Regions from separate parts of the Streptacidiphilus sp. PAMC 29251 genome, predicted to be linked through region 1. Evidence: predicted binding sites of a transcription regulator. Region 1 holds the regulator's gene; each other region holds the start of a gene.
The links. Region 1 encodes HspR, which represses chaperone genes until heat shock. Its sites were predicted from a motif close to TTGAGNNNNNNNNNCTCAA; they were not measured.
Positions count from the first base shown of each region.

Region 2: the regulator HspR is predicted to act here: its motif matches at 2,559-2,577, upstream of clpB (ATP-dependent chaperone ClpB).
Region 3: the regulator HspR is predicted to act here: its motif matches at 2,983-3,001, upstream of lon (endopeptidase La).

Region 1 is NZ_CM135725.2:5,281,883-5,286,628, forward strand. Features, by position in the region: gene dnaJ (molecular chaperone DnaJ) at 51-1,217, shown strand; gene ACXKR8_RS24880 (heat shock protein transcriptional repressor HspR) at 1,222-1,752, shown strand; gene ACXKR8_RS24885 (hypothetical protein) at 2,103-3,218, shown strand; gene ACXKR8_RS24890 (hypothetical protein) at 3,219-4,325, shown strand; gene ACXKR8_RS24895 (hypothetical protein) at 4,328-4,746, shown strand, end outside.
Region 2 is NZ_CM135725.2:4,959,167-4,963,912, forward strand. Features, by position in the region: gene clpB (ATP-dependent chaperone ClpB) at 1-2,495, opposite strand, end outside; gene ACXKR8_RS23320 (LURP-one-related/scramblase family protein) at 2,624-3,115, opposite strand; gene ACXKR8_RS23325 (YncE family protein) at 3,222-4,746, opposite strand, start outside.
Region 3 is NZ_CM135725.2:6,789,168-6,793,913, forward strand. Features, by position in the region: gene ACXKR8_RS32465 (multifunctional oxoglutarate decarboxylase/oxoglutarate dehydrogenase thiamine pyrophosphate-binding subunit/dihydrolipoyllysine-residue succinyltransferase subunit) at 1-414, opposite strand, end outside; gene ACXKR8_RS32470 (sensor histidine kinase) at 735-1,901, opposite strand; gene ACXKR8_RS32475 (response regulator transcription factor) at 1,898-2,671, opposite strand; gene lon (endopeptidase La) at 3,024-4,746, shown strand, end outside.

The DNA.
Region 1 (4,746 bases):
CACCGTCCCATCACCGTGACGGACACCAGTGCGGGAAGGAGGCGATTCCGTTGAGCAGCAAGGACTTCGTGGAGAAGGACTACTACAAGGTCCTCGGTGTGCCCAAGGACGCCTCACTCGCGGAGATCAAGAAGGCGTACCGCAAGCTCGCCCGGGAGTTCCACCCCGACGCCAACCGGGGCGACCGCAAGGCCGAGGAGCGCTTCAAGGAGATCTCCGAGGCCAACGACGTGCTCTCGGACGCCAAACGGCGCAAGGAGTACGACGAGGCCAGGGCGCTCTTCGCCAACGGCGGCGGCTTCCGCACCGGCGGCGGCACCGGCGGCTTCGACTTCGGCGACCTCTTCAACGGCGGCGGCCAGCAGGGCGGCACCTTCGGGGGCGGCGGCGGGATCGGCGACGTCTTCGGCGGCATCTTCAACCGCGGCGGCGGCACCACCCGTACCGCCCAGCCGCGGCGCGGCGCGGACGTCGAGTCCGACGTCACGCTGAGCTTCATGGAGGCGGTCGAGGGCACCACCGTGCCGCTGCGGATGACCAGTCAGGCCGCCTGCAAGACCTGCGCCGGCACCGGCGCCAAGGCCGGAACGACCCCCCGGGTCTGCCCGACCTGCGTCGGCACCGGCCACGTCCAGCGCGGCCAGGGCAACTTCGCCCTGTCCGACCCCTGCCGCGACTGCAAGGGCCGCGGGCTGATCGTCGACGACCCGTGCGAGGTCTGCCACGGCAGCGGACGCGCCACCTCGGCGCGGACGATGCAGGTGCGGATCCCGGCCGGGGTCTCCGACAACCAGCGGATCCGACTGAAGGCCAAGGGCGCCCAGGGCGAGCGCGGCGGCCAGCCGGGCGACCTGTACGTCACCGTGCACGTCCAGGACCACCCGGTGTTCGGCCGCAAGGGCGACAACCTGACCATCACCGTGCCGGTGACCTTCCCCGAGGCGGCGCTGGGCGGGACCATCAGGGTGCCCACCCTGGGCGGCCCCCCGGTCACCCTGAAGCTGCCCCCGGGCAGCGCCAACGGCCGCACCATGCGGGCCCGCGGCAAGGGCGCGGTCCGCAAGGACGGCACCCGCGGCGACCTGCTGGTGACGGTGGAGGTCTCGGTCCCCGAGGAGACCGAGGGCGAGGCGCTGTCGGCGCTGGAGAAGTACCGCGAGGCGACGACCGCGGAGAACCCGCGGGCCGCACTGTTCAAGGCTGCTGAGGAGGCCTGAGGTGATGGACGCCAGAGGAGACGGACCGGGCGGACCCGTGATCGGTGTCGGGATAGGCACCGGCCTCCCCGGCGGCGGCGGTCGCGCCGCCTCCGGCGGCCGGGCGGCCTACCAGCTGACCGAGCACACCCCGGTCTATGTCATCTCGGTCGCCGCCCAGCTCAGCGGGCTGCACCCGCAGACGCTCCGGCAGTACGACCGGCTCGGCCTGGTCTCCCCGGACCGCACGGCCGGGCGCGGCCGGCGCTACTCCGCCCGGGACATCGACCAGCTCCGCGAGGTGCAGCGGCTGTCCCAGGAGGACGGCATCAACCTGGCCGGCATCAAGCGGATCATCGAGCTGGAGAACCAGGTGCTGGCGCTGCAGGCGCGGGTGGCCGAGCTCCAGGGCGAGGTCGCCAGCGCCGGCGCGGCGGCGGCGACCCAGCGCGAGGCCGCGGTGCACGCCAGCTACCGCCGCGACCTGGTCCCGTACCAGCAGGTGCAGCAGAGCAGCGCGCTCGTGGTCTGGCGGCCCCGGCGGCGCGGGGAGTAGTTCCCCGGCGGTCACTGGTTACCAACTGAAAGACCCCGGCAGGAGGAATTCCTGCCGGGGTCTCTCACGTCCGCCGACGTTTTTCGCAGCGAAATGGCTGCCGCTTTTCCCAATGCCTCCGGCGTCGAATGCGCGGACTCTTTCTCCCGCCGGCGCACGCCCTGCGTCGCTGGTGCAGGGCGGCGCACATGCTTCAAACCCCCAGATGGGCATGGCCATGACGGGGCACGTTCATGCACCGACATCTCGGATCACTTGCTGAGTTACCACTGTTTATGCACACACCGTGACCGGCAAGTGCCTACTGTGTTCCTGTTCCTGAACGTTCATGAAGGGGAAGGTAATTCGCGGTGAACATATCGGACGAGAGCGTGCCAATACGGGCACCGCAATCCCTGCTGACCCGGGAGGAGATCGACCTGTACCGCCGCCTGGCGGATCTGCAGACCCTCGACACCACCTGGCGCGTCATGGACCCCGCCGCCCGCCAGGCCTCCGGGTTCGAGCCGCCGGAACAGCTCGACCTCGCCGAGGACGACCCCGCCCTGCTGCGGCTGCTCGCCCTCGGCGCCCTGGCCGAGGACCCCTCCGTGCCCGGCGGCTACCGGCTGATCGAACCGCTCACGCTGGAGCACGAACTGGTCAACGAGGCCAAGGAGCGGGCCCTGGCCAAGCAGGAGCAGGCTTTCGCGGATCTGGCGGCGGTGGAGCAGCGGGCCGGGATCCTGGCCGAACTGCAGGCGGCCTACGCGTACGGCCGGCGCAGCAACAGCGAGGCGACGCACGAGTACGTCACCGGGATCGAGGCGATCAACACCGTGCTGACCCGGCTCGTCTCCCGCGCCAGTCGCGAACTGCTCACCGCCCAGCCCAGCCCGCGGAAGGTCTCAGCGATCAAACTGGCGGAGAACCGTGATCTGGAGGCACTGGAGCGGGGCGTGGCCATGCGCACGCTCTACGCACCGGCGGCCATCGGCGACCCCCGGTGGCTCCGCGAGTACGTCGAGCCCGCCATGAGCCGGGGCGCCCAGGTCCGGGTCGTCGACACGCCGGTGCCGTTCCTGCGGCTGATCTGCGTCGACCGCACCTGGCTGGTGACCGAGGTGCTGGACCCGGAACAGGCCGAACACGACCCGCGCACCCGCATCGCCCAGGCCCTGGTCACCCGGGATCCGGCCACCGTGGCCGCGTTCATCCACAACTTCGAACGGGACTGGGCCCAGGCCCGACCGCTCTCGCTGCTGCCGCCCACCGAGCAGCGCAACCCGATCCAGCAGGCCATCATCACCGCCCTGAAGACCGGCGCCGACCACGAGGCCATCGCCAAGCAGCTCAACATCACCTCCCGCACCGTGACCAAGCACGCCACCGCCCACCGCACCACCCTGGGCGCGACTCCCGGCTTCCAGCACGGCTATCTGACGGCGCACCAGGAGATCACGGATCAGCAGCCGGAAGCCGGCTGAATGTCCACGAACCAGGAAAGCGAACCGGGAAGACAACAGCCGCTGCTGACCCAGGACGAGATCGACCTGTACCGGCGCCTGGCGGATCTGCAGACCCTCGACACGGCGTGGCGCAGCGTGGGTGCGGTGCAGCGGCAGGCGTTCGGGTTCATCACCCCCGAAACGCCGGACCTGCCGGCGGACGACCCCAAGGTGCTGCGCCTGCTCGCGCTCGGGCTGTTGGCCGCGGACCCCTCCCAGCCCGGCGGCTACCGGCTGATCGAACCGGTCGCGCTGGAGCCGACGCTGGTCCATGACGCCAGGGAACAGGCGCTGGTCAGGCAGGTGCAGGCAGTCACCGAGCTGGCGGACGCGCAGCGGCAGGCCGACGTCCTGGCGGAGCTCCAGACGGCCTTCGCCCGCGGTCGACGCGGGAGCGGCGAGGGGGCCAGCGAGTACCTGACCGGGATCGAGGTGATCAACGACCTGCTGGAGCGGCTGGTCTCGCAGGCGAGCTGGGAGATGCTGACGGCGCAGCCCGGCCGACGGAGGGCTTCGGCGCTCAAGATGGCAATCCCCAGTGACCTGGAGGCGCTTGATCGCGGAGTGGCCCTGCGCACGCTGTACATGCAGGCATCCGTCAGCGAGCCGGAGGGCCTTCGGGAGTACGTGGAAGCCGTGACCAGCCGGGGCGCCCAGATCCGGGTCGTCGACAGCCCGATCCCGTTCCTGCGGATGATCTGCGTCGACCGCACCTGGCTGGTGACCGAGGTACGGGATCCGGAACAGGCCGAGCACGACCCGCGCACCGGACCCGCACAGGCCCTGGTCACCCGGGATCCGGCGACCGTGGCCGCGTTCGTCCACAACTTCGAACGGGACTGGGCCCAGGCCCGACCGCTCGCCCTGCTCCCGCCCACCGAGCAGCGCAACCCGGTCCAGCAGGCCGTCATCGCGGCCCTGAAGACCGGCGCCGACCACGAGACCATCGCCAAACAGCTCAACGTCACCTCCCGCACCGTGACCAAGCACGCCACCGCGCACCGGGCGACCCTCGGCGCGGCCCCCGGCTTCCAGCACGGCTACCTGACGGCCTACCAGGAACTCACGAACGGAGCAGGTGACTGAGAGTGGCAGCAGCACCACGGCCTTTCCTGGCACCGGACGAGATCGACCTGTACCGACGCCTGGCGGATCTGCAGACCCTGGACACGGCGTGGCGCAGCATTGGTCCGGCGCAGCGTCAGATGCTCGGGTACCGGCCCCCCGAACCCCCGGACCTGTCGGCGGACGACCCCGCGGTCATGCGCCTGCGCGCCCTCGGGCTGCTGGCGGAGGATCCGTCACAACCGGCCGGCTACCGCTTGGTCGAGCCGCTCACACTGGAGCCCAGGTTCGTGGGCGACGCCAGGGAGCGGGCGGTGGCGAAGCACCAGGAGGCGTTCGCCGATCTGGCGGCAGTACAGCAGCAGGCCGGTGTGCTGGCCGAGCTGCAGGCGGCCTACGTCCACGGCCGACGTGGGGGCGGCAAGGGGAGCCACGAGTACGT
Region 2 (4,746 bases), 320 kb from region 1:
AGCTGGTCGCCGATGGCCGACTGCACCAGCCGGCGCAGCGGACGGGCGCCGTACGCCGGGTCGTAACCGGTCAGCGCCAGCCAGTCGCGGGCGGCCGGGGTGACCGTCAGCGTGAGCCGGCGGTCGTCGAGCCGCTTGGCCAGCGAGGCGACCTGGAGGTCGACGATCCGGGCCAGCTCCTCCATGCCCAGCGGGTCGAACACCACGATGTCGTCGAGCCGGTTCAGGAACTCAGGCTTGAAGGCGCTGCGGACGGTCTCCAGCACCTGCTGCTTCTTGGTGGCGTCGTCCACGGACGGGTCGGTCAGCCACTGCGAGCCGAGGTTGGAGGTGAGGATCAGGATGGTGTTGCGGAAGTCCACCGTCCGGCCCTGGCCGTCGGTGAGCCGGCCGTCGTCCAGCACCTGGAGCAGGATGTCGAAGACCTCCGGGTGCGCCTTCTCCACCTCGTCCAGCAGCACCACCCCGTACGGGCGGCGGCGGACCGCCTCGGTCAGCTGGCCGCCCTCCTCGTAGCCGATGTAGCCGGGGGGCGCGCCGACCAGCCGGGCGACGCTGTGCTTCTCGCCGTACTCGCTCATGTCGATCCGGACCATGGCCCGCTCGTCGTCGAAGAGGAAGTCGGCGAGGGCCTTGGCCAGCTCGGTCTTGCCGACCCCGGTCGGGCCGAGGAACAGGAACGAGCCGGTGGGCCGGTCCGGGTCGGAGATGCCGGAGCGGGAGCGGCGGACCGCGTCGGAGACGACCTGAACCGCGGCGGTCTGGCCGATCAGCCGACGGCCCAGCTCCTGCTCCATCCGCAGCAGCTTGGCGGTCTCCCCCTCCAGCAGCCGGCCGGCCGGGATCCCGGTCCAGGAGGCCACCACGTCGGCCACGTCGTCCGGGCCGACCTCCTCCTTCACCATGGACGCGCTGGTGGCCTCGCTGCGGGCGTCGTCCTGGGCCTCGGCCAGCTCCTGCTCGGCGGCCGGGATGTCCGCGTACATCAACCGGGAGGCGGTGGTGAAGTCGCCGTCGCGCTGGGCCCGCTCGGCGGTGCCGCGCAGGTCGTCCAGGCGCTCCTTGAGCTCGCCGACCTTGTTCAGGGTGGCCTTCTCGGCCTGCCAGCGGGCGGTCAGCCCGGCCAGCTGCTCCTGCCGGTCGGCGAGGTCGCGGCGGAGCCGGTCAAGACGGTCGACGGAGGCCGCGTCGGACTCCTTGGCCAGCGCCATCTCCTCCATCCGCAGCCGGTCGACGGCGCGCTGCAGCTCGTCGATCTCCACCGGGGAGGAGTCGATCTCCATCCGCAGCCGGGACGCGGCCTCGTCGACCAGGTCGATGGCCTTGTCCGGCAGGAAGCGGGAGGTGATGTAGCGGTTGGACAGGGTCGCCGCGGCGACCAGGGCGGCGTCCGAGATCTGCACCTTGTGGTGCGCCTCGTAGCGGGACTTCAGGCCGCGGAGGATGGCGATGGAGTCCTCGACGGTCGGCTCGCCGACCATCACCTGCTGGAACCGGCGCTCCAGCGCGGCGTCCTTCTCGATCCGCTCGCGGTACTCGTCCAGGGTGGTCGCGCCGACCATCCGCAGCTCGCCGCGGGCCAGCATCGGCTTGAGCATATTGCCGGCGTCCATGGCGGAATCCCCGCCCGCGCCCGCGCCGACGAGCGTGTGCAGCTCGTCGATGAAAGTGATGACCTGGCCCTCGCTCTGCTTGATGTCCGCGAGCACGGCCTTCAGCCGCTCCTCGAACTCGCCGCGGTACTTCGCCCCGGCGACCATGGCGCTGAGGTCCAGCGAGACCAGGCGCTTGCCGCGCAGCGACTCGGGGACGTCCCCGGCCACGATGCGCTGGGCCAGGCCCTCGACCACGGCGGTCTTGCCGACGCCGGGCTCGCCGATCAGCACCGGGTTGTTCTTGGTCCGGCGGCTGAGCACCTGGACCACCCGGCGGATCTCCTGGTCCCGGCCGATGACCGGGTCCAGCTTGCCGTCGCGGGCGGCCTGGGTGAGGTCGGCGCCGTATTTCTCCAGCGCCTTGTAGGTGCCCTCGGGATCGGCCGAGGTGACCTTGGCACTGCCCCTGACCTCCTTGAACGCAGCCAGCAGGGTCTTCGCGGTGGCGCCCTCGGCCTTGAGCGCGTCGGCCACCGAGCCGCCCTCGGCGGCCAGGCCGACCAGCAGGTGCTCGGTGGAGACGAAGGCGTCGTCCAGGTCGGCGGCACGGGCGCCGGCCTCGTTGAGGGTGTTCACGATCTGCCGCGACAACTGCGGCGCGGAGACGGTGGACCCCTGCGCCGAGGGCAGCGCGGCGGCCTGCCGCTGGATCACGGAGCGCAGCCGGGCCGGATCGGCGCCGACGGCCTCCAGCAGCGGTCCGGCGATGCCCTCGGGCTGCTCCAGCAGGGCGAGCAGCAGGTGCACCGGGGTGACATCGGGATTGCCCGCGCTCGACGCCCGTCGGATCGCCGCCGACAGGGCTTCCTGTGCCTTGGTGGTGAGCTTGCTCGCGTCCACGCTGATGTGTCCTCCTGTGCTCGGCGGTCGTGCCTTGTCCTGCCAGTGTCAGCATGACGTAAGTTGAGTCTATTCCACTCAAGGCCGTTCCGGGGGCACAGCCCTCGAGCACAGGGGGACGGCAGCCGTCAGTCGTGGTGCTCGATCCGCTGCAGGTGGTCCACGCAGACCGCGACGCAGAGCAGCAGCGGCACGTCCTGGCCGTCCTCGATGTCGATCCCGTAGGTGTCGCGGAAGGAGAACCACTTCCTGGAGACCCGGGCGACCCGGTGGCCGCCCTCGTCGTCGATGTCGAACTCGTGGTCGAGGAAGTCGCCGTGCACCTCGAACTCACGGCCGTCGGCGAGCTGCGCCTCGTACTTGTCGCGGAACGGGGTGAACAGCTTCTTCTTCACCGTGGCGAGGGTCTCGCCGTCGCGCTCGATCCGCATGGCGTCGCGGACGCTGACGATCTTCTTCTTGATCACCGCGACCTTGACCCCGGCGGTGTCCTTCAGTTCGAAGGTGTCCGAGACCCGCAGCACCTTGCCGTCGACCAGGAATGCCTTGTCGCCGTGCTCGGTGGTGATCCAGTGATCGTCGCCGACCGAGAACATCCGATCCCGCATCAGGAACTTCATGACGTCTTCGCCTCCGGGTTTCGTCCTACACCGAATAGGACGCTTTCCCTCCGGAGGGAGTTCCTACCGCGTTCCGATCCCCGACCACACGTCAGGTCGCTTCGGCTCAGGTCCTGAAGGTGAAGTTCTGCCAGGGGCCGGCGGTGCTGAGGTTGGCGGTGTCGGCGGCGCTGTGCGCGTAGCGGGCCGAGAAGCGGTAGAGGTGGCCGGCGGCCCTGGGCAGGGTGAGCGTGCCGGCCGCGGTGCTGCCGGAGTTCAACTTCTGGCAGGAGGTGCTGATCACGGTGTGCCAGGCGCCGGCGGAGTACTCCTGCACCTGGAAGTAGACGCACTCGCCGGTCTTGTTCGGTGCGACCCCCACCGCGATCTTCGGGTGCGCGGTGTGGTGGTACACCCGGTACAGGGTCGAGCCGCGGTGGGTGCTGGTGTAGTAGCCGGCCTGGGCCTCGGCGAGCTGGGCGTAGGCGTAGCCGACCGCGCTCGCCGTCGCCGGGGCGGTCCGGTAGTCCCCGGCGAAGGAGACCGTGAACACGGTGCGACGGGTGATCCTGTAACTGGCCGTCAGCTTGCCGTGGGCATCCACCGTGCCGGTCCTCACCAGCACCTTGGCGCCGCCGTACGGCTGGGCGTAGATCGACAGGGTGCGCCCGTTGTAGCTGGTCCCGAGGTGTGCGGTCACGGTGGCCGTGGCGCCGTAGCCGTAGTCGGCCGCGTTGGTGGCGAGGGAGACCGCGGTGGCGGCGCGGGAGACCTGCACGGTGGTGGGCTCGGTCACCGCGCTGTGGGTGGCGTCGCCGGGGTAGGACACCGTGTAGACATTGGGGCCGCCGGTCTGCGGGGTGTCCTGGAACGACAGGCTCCCGTCGGCCGCCACCACGGCCGTACCGAGGCTGTACCCGTTGGGATGGGCCAAGTCGGTCTTGGTGATCTCGACGTTCTCGTCGGCCGCCGCGTACGGCTGATAGGGATCGTCGGTCAAGTTGCCGGTGATGGTCAGCTGGGCCGCGCGGTTCGCGGAGGACGGCGCGTGCAGGGTGAGCCCGGGGGTGTCCGGCTGGAAGCTCACCGAGGTGCTCGACGCCGAGGCCTCCAGGGTGGCGTTCCCGGCGAAGGTCAGGTCGTAGCGGAAGTGCAGGCCGGGGCCGGGCACATCGCTGACGGTGAAGGTGTGGGTGACCGGGTCGATCGGGGCGTCGGGCAGTTCGGTGGACTGCTGGGTGTCCGTGTCGACCCGGGTCACCTGGATCGTGCTGCCGGGCGGCACGATGCCGACGCCCAACTCGGTGAAGAGCGTGCCGCTGAAGACCACCCCGGACGGACCGACCTTGCTGAGGTCCGAGGCGGGGATGTCGGTGGACAGCTTGGACACGGCCAGGTGGAGCGAGGCCGTGGACGGCCGGTGCGTCGGGTCGCCCGGGTAGCTCACCTGGTAGCTGTACGAGCCCACCGCGTTCACGGTGTCATTGATGGAGTACGAGCCGTCCGCGCCGACCGTCGCGTCCGGCAGCGCGGTGCCGTCCCGGGTCACCTGCAGCGCGGCCCCGACCGGGGTGGCGCCCTTCGTCGTGAGCGTGCCGGAGAGCGTGAACTGCTGGGTGGGGACGGGCCAGCCGACGACGGCCAGGCTCAAC
Region 3 (4,746 bases), 1.5 Mb from region 1:
GGGCGGCGCTACCGGTGCGGCCGGCGCGACGGCGACGGGGGCCGGTGCGGCAGGGGCCGCGACCGGCGCGGGCGTCGGCGGGACCGGTGGCGGCGGTGGCGCCGCCTCGACCGGGGCGGGGGCCGCTGCCGGGGGCGAGGGGGCTGCGGCGGTCTGTGCTGCCGCCGTCACCTCGGCTCCGGCGGGGGCACCCGCGGTCTCTTCAGCCTCGGCGCCGGCTCGGTAGTCGGCGAAGAAGTCCCACCAGGCCCGGTCCACTGAACCGGGATCCTGGAGGTACTGCTGGTAGATCTCGTCAACGAGCCACTCGTTGGGACCGAACCCTGCGGTCGGGTCCGCACCGGGGCCGGTGTGCACCGAACCCTGTTCTGTGGCGGTCGAACTGTTTGAGGTATGGGGGGACTCTGGCGACACGGCGGCAACCGCCCTCTTCCGCTTCCTTAAGAATGGTGGACAGCGGATGCCAAGGCTACGCCCCCGGGGCCTGTCTGCGCAGGTCCCGCCCCCTGGTCGTCGCCCAGATCACAGTGCGGGCGCTGAGTTTGGCGAAAAATGAATGTTAGAACTCGGTCGTGATGGGGGATAACGAGTGGCTGTTCGCTCAGAACGGGCGGATAAATGCGGACAATCGTGCGCCTATCGCCAGGCCCTCCGCTGGATCGCGGTGCACTCCGCCACACTTCGGGCAATTGTCTCAAGTCCGTCCCAGCTGAGCGGCTGGGCGGTCGAGCGGCTCAGCCTCGGCCGGACCGCCGCTCCGGTGATCTCCGCTCCGGTGACCGCCGCTCCGGTCGCGGAGCGGGCCGCGGCCCCGGCAGGGTGATCCGGATCAGGCAGCCCTCCTCGGAGTCGGCCACCGCGATCGTGCCGCCGTGCAGGTCCACCGCCCAGCGGGCGATGGCCAGGCCGAGCCCGGTGCCGCCGTCGCTGCCGGGGCCCTGGGCCGAGGGCCCGCTGCCGCGGCTAAAGCGTTCGAACACCCGGTGCCGGTCCTCGGGGCTGATCCCCGGGCCCTGGTCGGCGACCTCCAGCAGCAGGCCGTCGGAGCCCTCGGCGCGGGCCCGCACCGTCACCGTGCCGTCCTTGGGGCTGTGCCGGCAGGAGTTGTCGACCAGGTTGGCGACCACCTGGTGCAGCCGCTCCGGGTCGGCGACCGCGGTCAGGTCCGGCGGCACGTCCAGCGAGAGCGACACGTCGCGGCGTCGGCTGGCGCCGCCCGAGGTGGAGCCGTCGACGGTGAGCCCGCGCAGCACCCCGGCCAGGAAGGGCTCCACGCCGAACTCGCGGGTGTCCAGTGAGGCCACCCCGTCGGCGATCTTGGAGAGGTCCAGCAGATGGGCGACCAGCCGGCCGAGCCGCTCGGTCTGCTCCAGCGCCGCGGCCATGGTGTCCGGCTCGGGCCGGACGATGCCGTCCACCACGTTCTCCAGCACGGCGCGCAGCGCGGCGATCGGGGTGCGCAGCTCGTGCGAGACATTGGCGATCAGCTCCCGGCGCTGCCGGTCGGCCGCCTCCAGGTCCGCCGCCATGGTGTTGAAGGCGGTGGCCAGCTCGCCCACCTCGTCCCGCGAGGTGGCCCTGACCTCGCGGCTGTAGTCGCCGGCCGCCATCGCCCTGGCCGCCGCGGTCATCTCCCGCAGCGGGGCGGTCATGCCGTGCGCCAGCAGCTGGGTGATCAGCAGCGAGGCGACCACCGAGAAGATCATGACGATCCGGATCTGGGTGTCCGAGTTCAGCGCCAGCACCACCATCAGCGTGGAGATGCCCACCGAAGTGATCACCAGGACCGCGAGCTTGGCCTTGATGGAACGCAGTGGGTCCAGCGGGCGAAGATCCGCCCAGAGCCGCCCGGCGGCCCGCCGGAGCAGGTTCGGTGCGGCGCTCCCGGCGTCAGCGGTCACGGCGACGGAGCCTCCAGGGCGTAGCCGACGCCGTGCACCGTGCGGATCCAGTTGGCGCCGATCTTGCGGCGCAGCGCCTTCACATGGCTGTCCACGGTGCGGGTGCCGGAGGCGTCGGTCCAGTCCCAGACCTCGGCGAGCAGCTGCTCGCGGGTCAGCACCGCGCGCGGCTGCGCGGCCAGGCAGGCCAGCAGGTCGAACTCGGTCGGGGTGAGGTGCACGTCCGCCCCGGCCACCCGGACCCGGCGCTGGACGTGGTCGATCTCCAGCTCGCCGAGCCGCAGCGTCCCGCCGACCGGGGTGCGGGCGGCCAGCTGGGCCCGCTCGACCCGGCGCAGCAGCACATTGACCCGGGCGGCCAGCTCGCGCATGGAGAACGGCTTGGTCATGTAGTCGTCGGCGCCGACCCCCAGGCCGACCAGCAGGTCGGTCTCGTCGTCACGCGCCGTCAGCATCAGCACCGGGACCGGGCGGTGGGCCTGGATCCGGCGGCACACCTCGAGACCGTCGAACCCGGGCAGCATCACATCGAGCACCACCAGGTCCGGCTGCCAGGTCTGGAAGCAGTCCACCGCAGTGGGACCGTCATGGGAGACGGCGACCCGGAAGCCCTCCGCGCCCAGTCTGGCCGCGATGGACTCGGCGATGGTCGGTTCGTCCTCGACCACCAGTACGCGTCGCTGACCTCCGGTCCCGCTGGTCTCCTGCTGCTGTACATCCGTCACGACCACGCCACCGCCCCCAGGGCTCGCGGGTTGCCCGAGCGGCATACGCCGCCGGCCCGCTCTGTTTCGTCCGTACTTGGTTTCGTCCGTACTCGCCGGTCTTCAACGTGCCGGTCTTCAGCCACTGCTCACGCCACTGTCTCAGCCGCCGGCCTCTCGGGGCGGCATGGGCGTAGACCCTACCGGGTGACGGGGTGCGCCACATCAGGCAGGCTCCGTTCCGCTTCCGCTCCCGGCGGGCGGGGTATGGCGGTCGGCCCTTCCGGTGTTCGGGACAGCGGAGGGGCCCAGGCGGCTCGAAGAGCCTGATCGCTCACGGCGAACAGCCTTGGGGAACACCAGGGGGGTCAATGTCCTTTAGTCCAGGTAACTCAACTTTGCTTACTTGGGAGTGATCATGGCAACTGCCTCTTCGTTGACTCTGCCGGTGCTGCCGCTCGACGACGACGCGGTGCTGCCGGGCATGGTCGTCCCGCTCGACCTGTCCGACCCCGACGTCCGCGCGGCCGTCGAGGCCGCGCAGGCAGCGGTACGGGACGGCGGCGCGCAGGCGCCCGGCATCAGCAGCGTCGCCAGTGCCCGCAAGGCACGGGTGCTGCTGGTGCCCCGGATCGACGGCAACTACGGCGCGATCGGCACCCTGGCCACCATCGAGCAGGTCGGACGCCTCGCCGACGGAGATCCGGCGGCGCTGGTGCGCGGCGTGCGGCGCGTTCGGATCGGGGCCGGGACCACCGGGCCCGGTGCGGCGTTGTGGGTGGAGGCCAGCCCGGTCGAGGCGGTCCCCGTACCGGATCCTCTGCCGGGGTCGGTCGCCGAGCTGGTGCGTGACTACAAGGCGCTGACCACGACCTGGCTGCAGAAGCGCGGGGCCTGGCAGGTCGTGGACCGGGTCGCCGCCATCGAGGACGTCTCCGACCTGGCCGACAACATCGGATACGCGCCCTTCCTCACCGGCGCCGAGAAGGTGCAGGCGCTGGAGGAGCTGGACCCGGTCGCCCGGCTGAAGCTCTCGCTGCAGCTGCTGCGGGACCACCTCGCCGAGGCGGACGTCGCGGAGACCATCCGCAAGGACGTCCAGGAGGGGATGGAGAAGCAGCAGAAGGAGTTCCTGCTGCGGCGCCAGCTGGAGGCCGTGCGCAAGGAGCTGTCCGACCTCAACGGCGACCCGGACTCCGAGGAGGAGGACTACCGGGCCCGGGTCGAGGCCGCCGACCTGCCGGAGAAGGTGCGCGAGGCCGCGCTCAAGGAGGTCGACAAGCTGGAGCGCTCCTCCGACGCCTCGCCCGAGGGCAGCTGGATCCGCACCTGGCTGGACACGGTGCTGGAGCTGCCCTGGAACGAGCGCAGCGAGGACGCCTACGACATCACCGGCGCCCGGGCGGTGCTGGACGCCGACCACTTCGGTCTGAGCGACGTCAAGGACCGGATCGTCGAGTACCTGGCGGTCCGGAAGCGCCGGGCCGACCGCGGCCTGGGCCAGGTCGGCAGCGCCGGTGCTGTTGCTGGTGCTGGGACCGCTGTCGGCGGCCGTCGGGCCGGCGGAGCCGTGCTCGCGCTGGTGGGCCCGCCCGGGGTCGGCAAGACCTCGCTGGGCGAGTCCGTGGCCCGGGCCATGGGCCGCTCCTTCGTCCGGGTCTCGCTCGGCGGCGTCCGCGACGAGGCGGAGATCCGGGGCCACCGGCGCACCTATGTCGGCGCGCTGCCCGGCCGCATCGTCCGGGCCATCAAGGAGGCCGGGTCGATGAACCCGGTGGTGCTGCTGGACGAGATCGACAAGGTCGGCTCCGACTACCGCGGCGACCCGGCCGCAGCGCTGCTCGAAGTGCTGGACCCGGCGCAGAACCACACCTTCCGGGACCACTACCTGGAGGTCGAGCTGGACCTCTCCGACGTGGTCTTCCTGGCCACCGCCAACGTGCTGGAGTCCATCCCGGAGGCGCTGCTGGACCGGATGGAGCTGGTCCGGCTCGACGGCTACACCGAGGACGAGAAGGTCGTCATCGCCCGCGACCACCTGCTGCCCCGGCAGCTGGAGCGCGCCGCGCTCGGCAGCGACGAGGTCGTCGTCACCGAGGACGCGCTGCGCAGCCTGGCCGGCGAGTACACCCGCGAGGCAG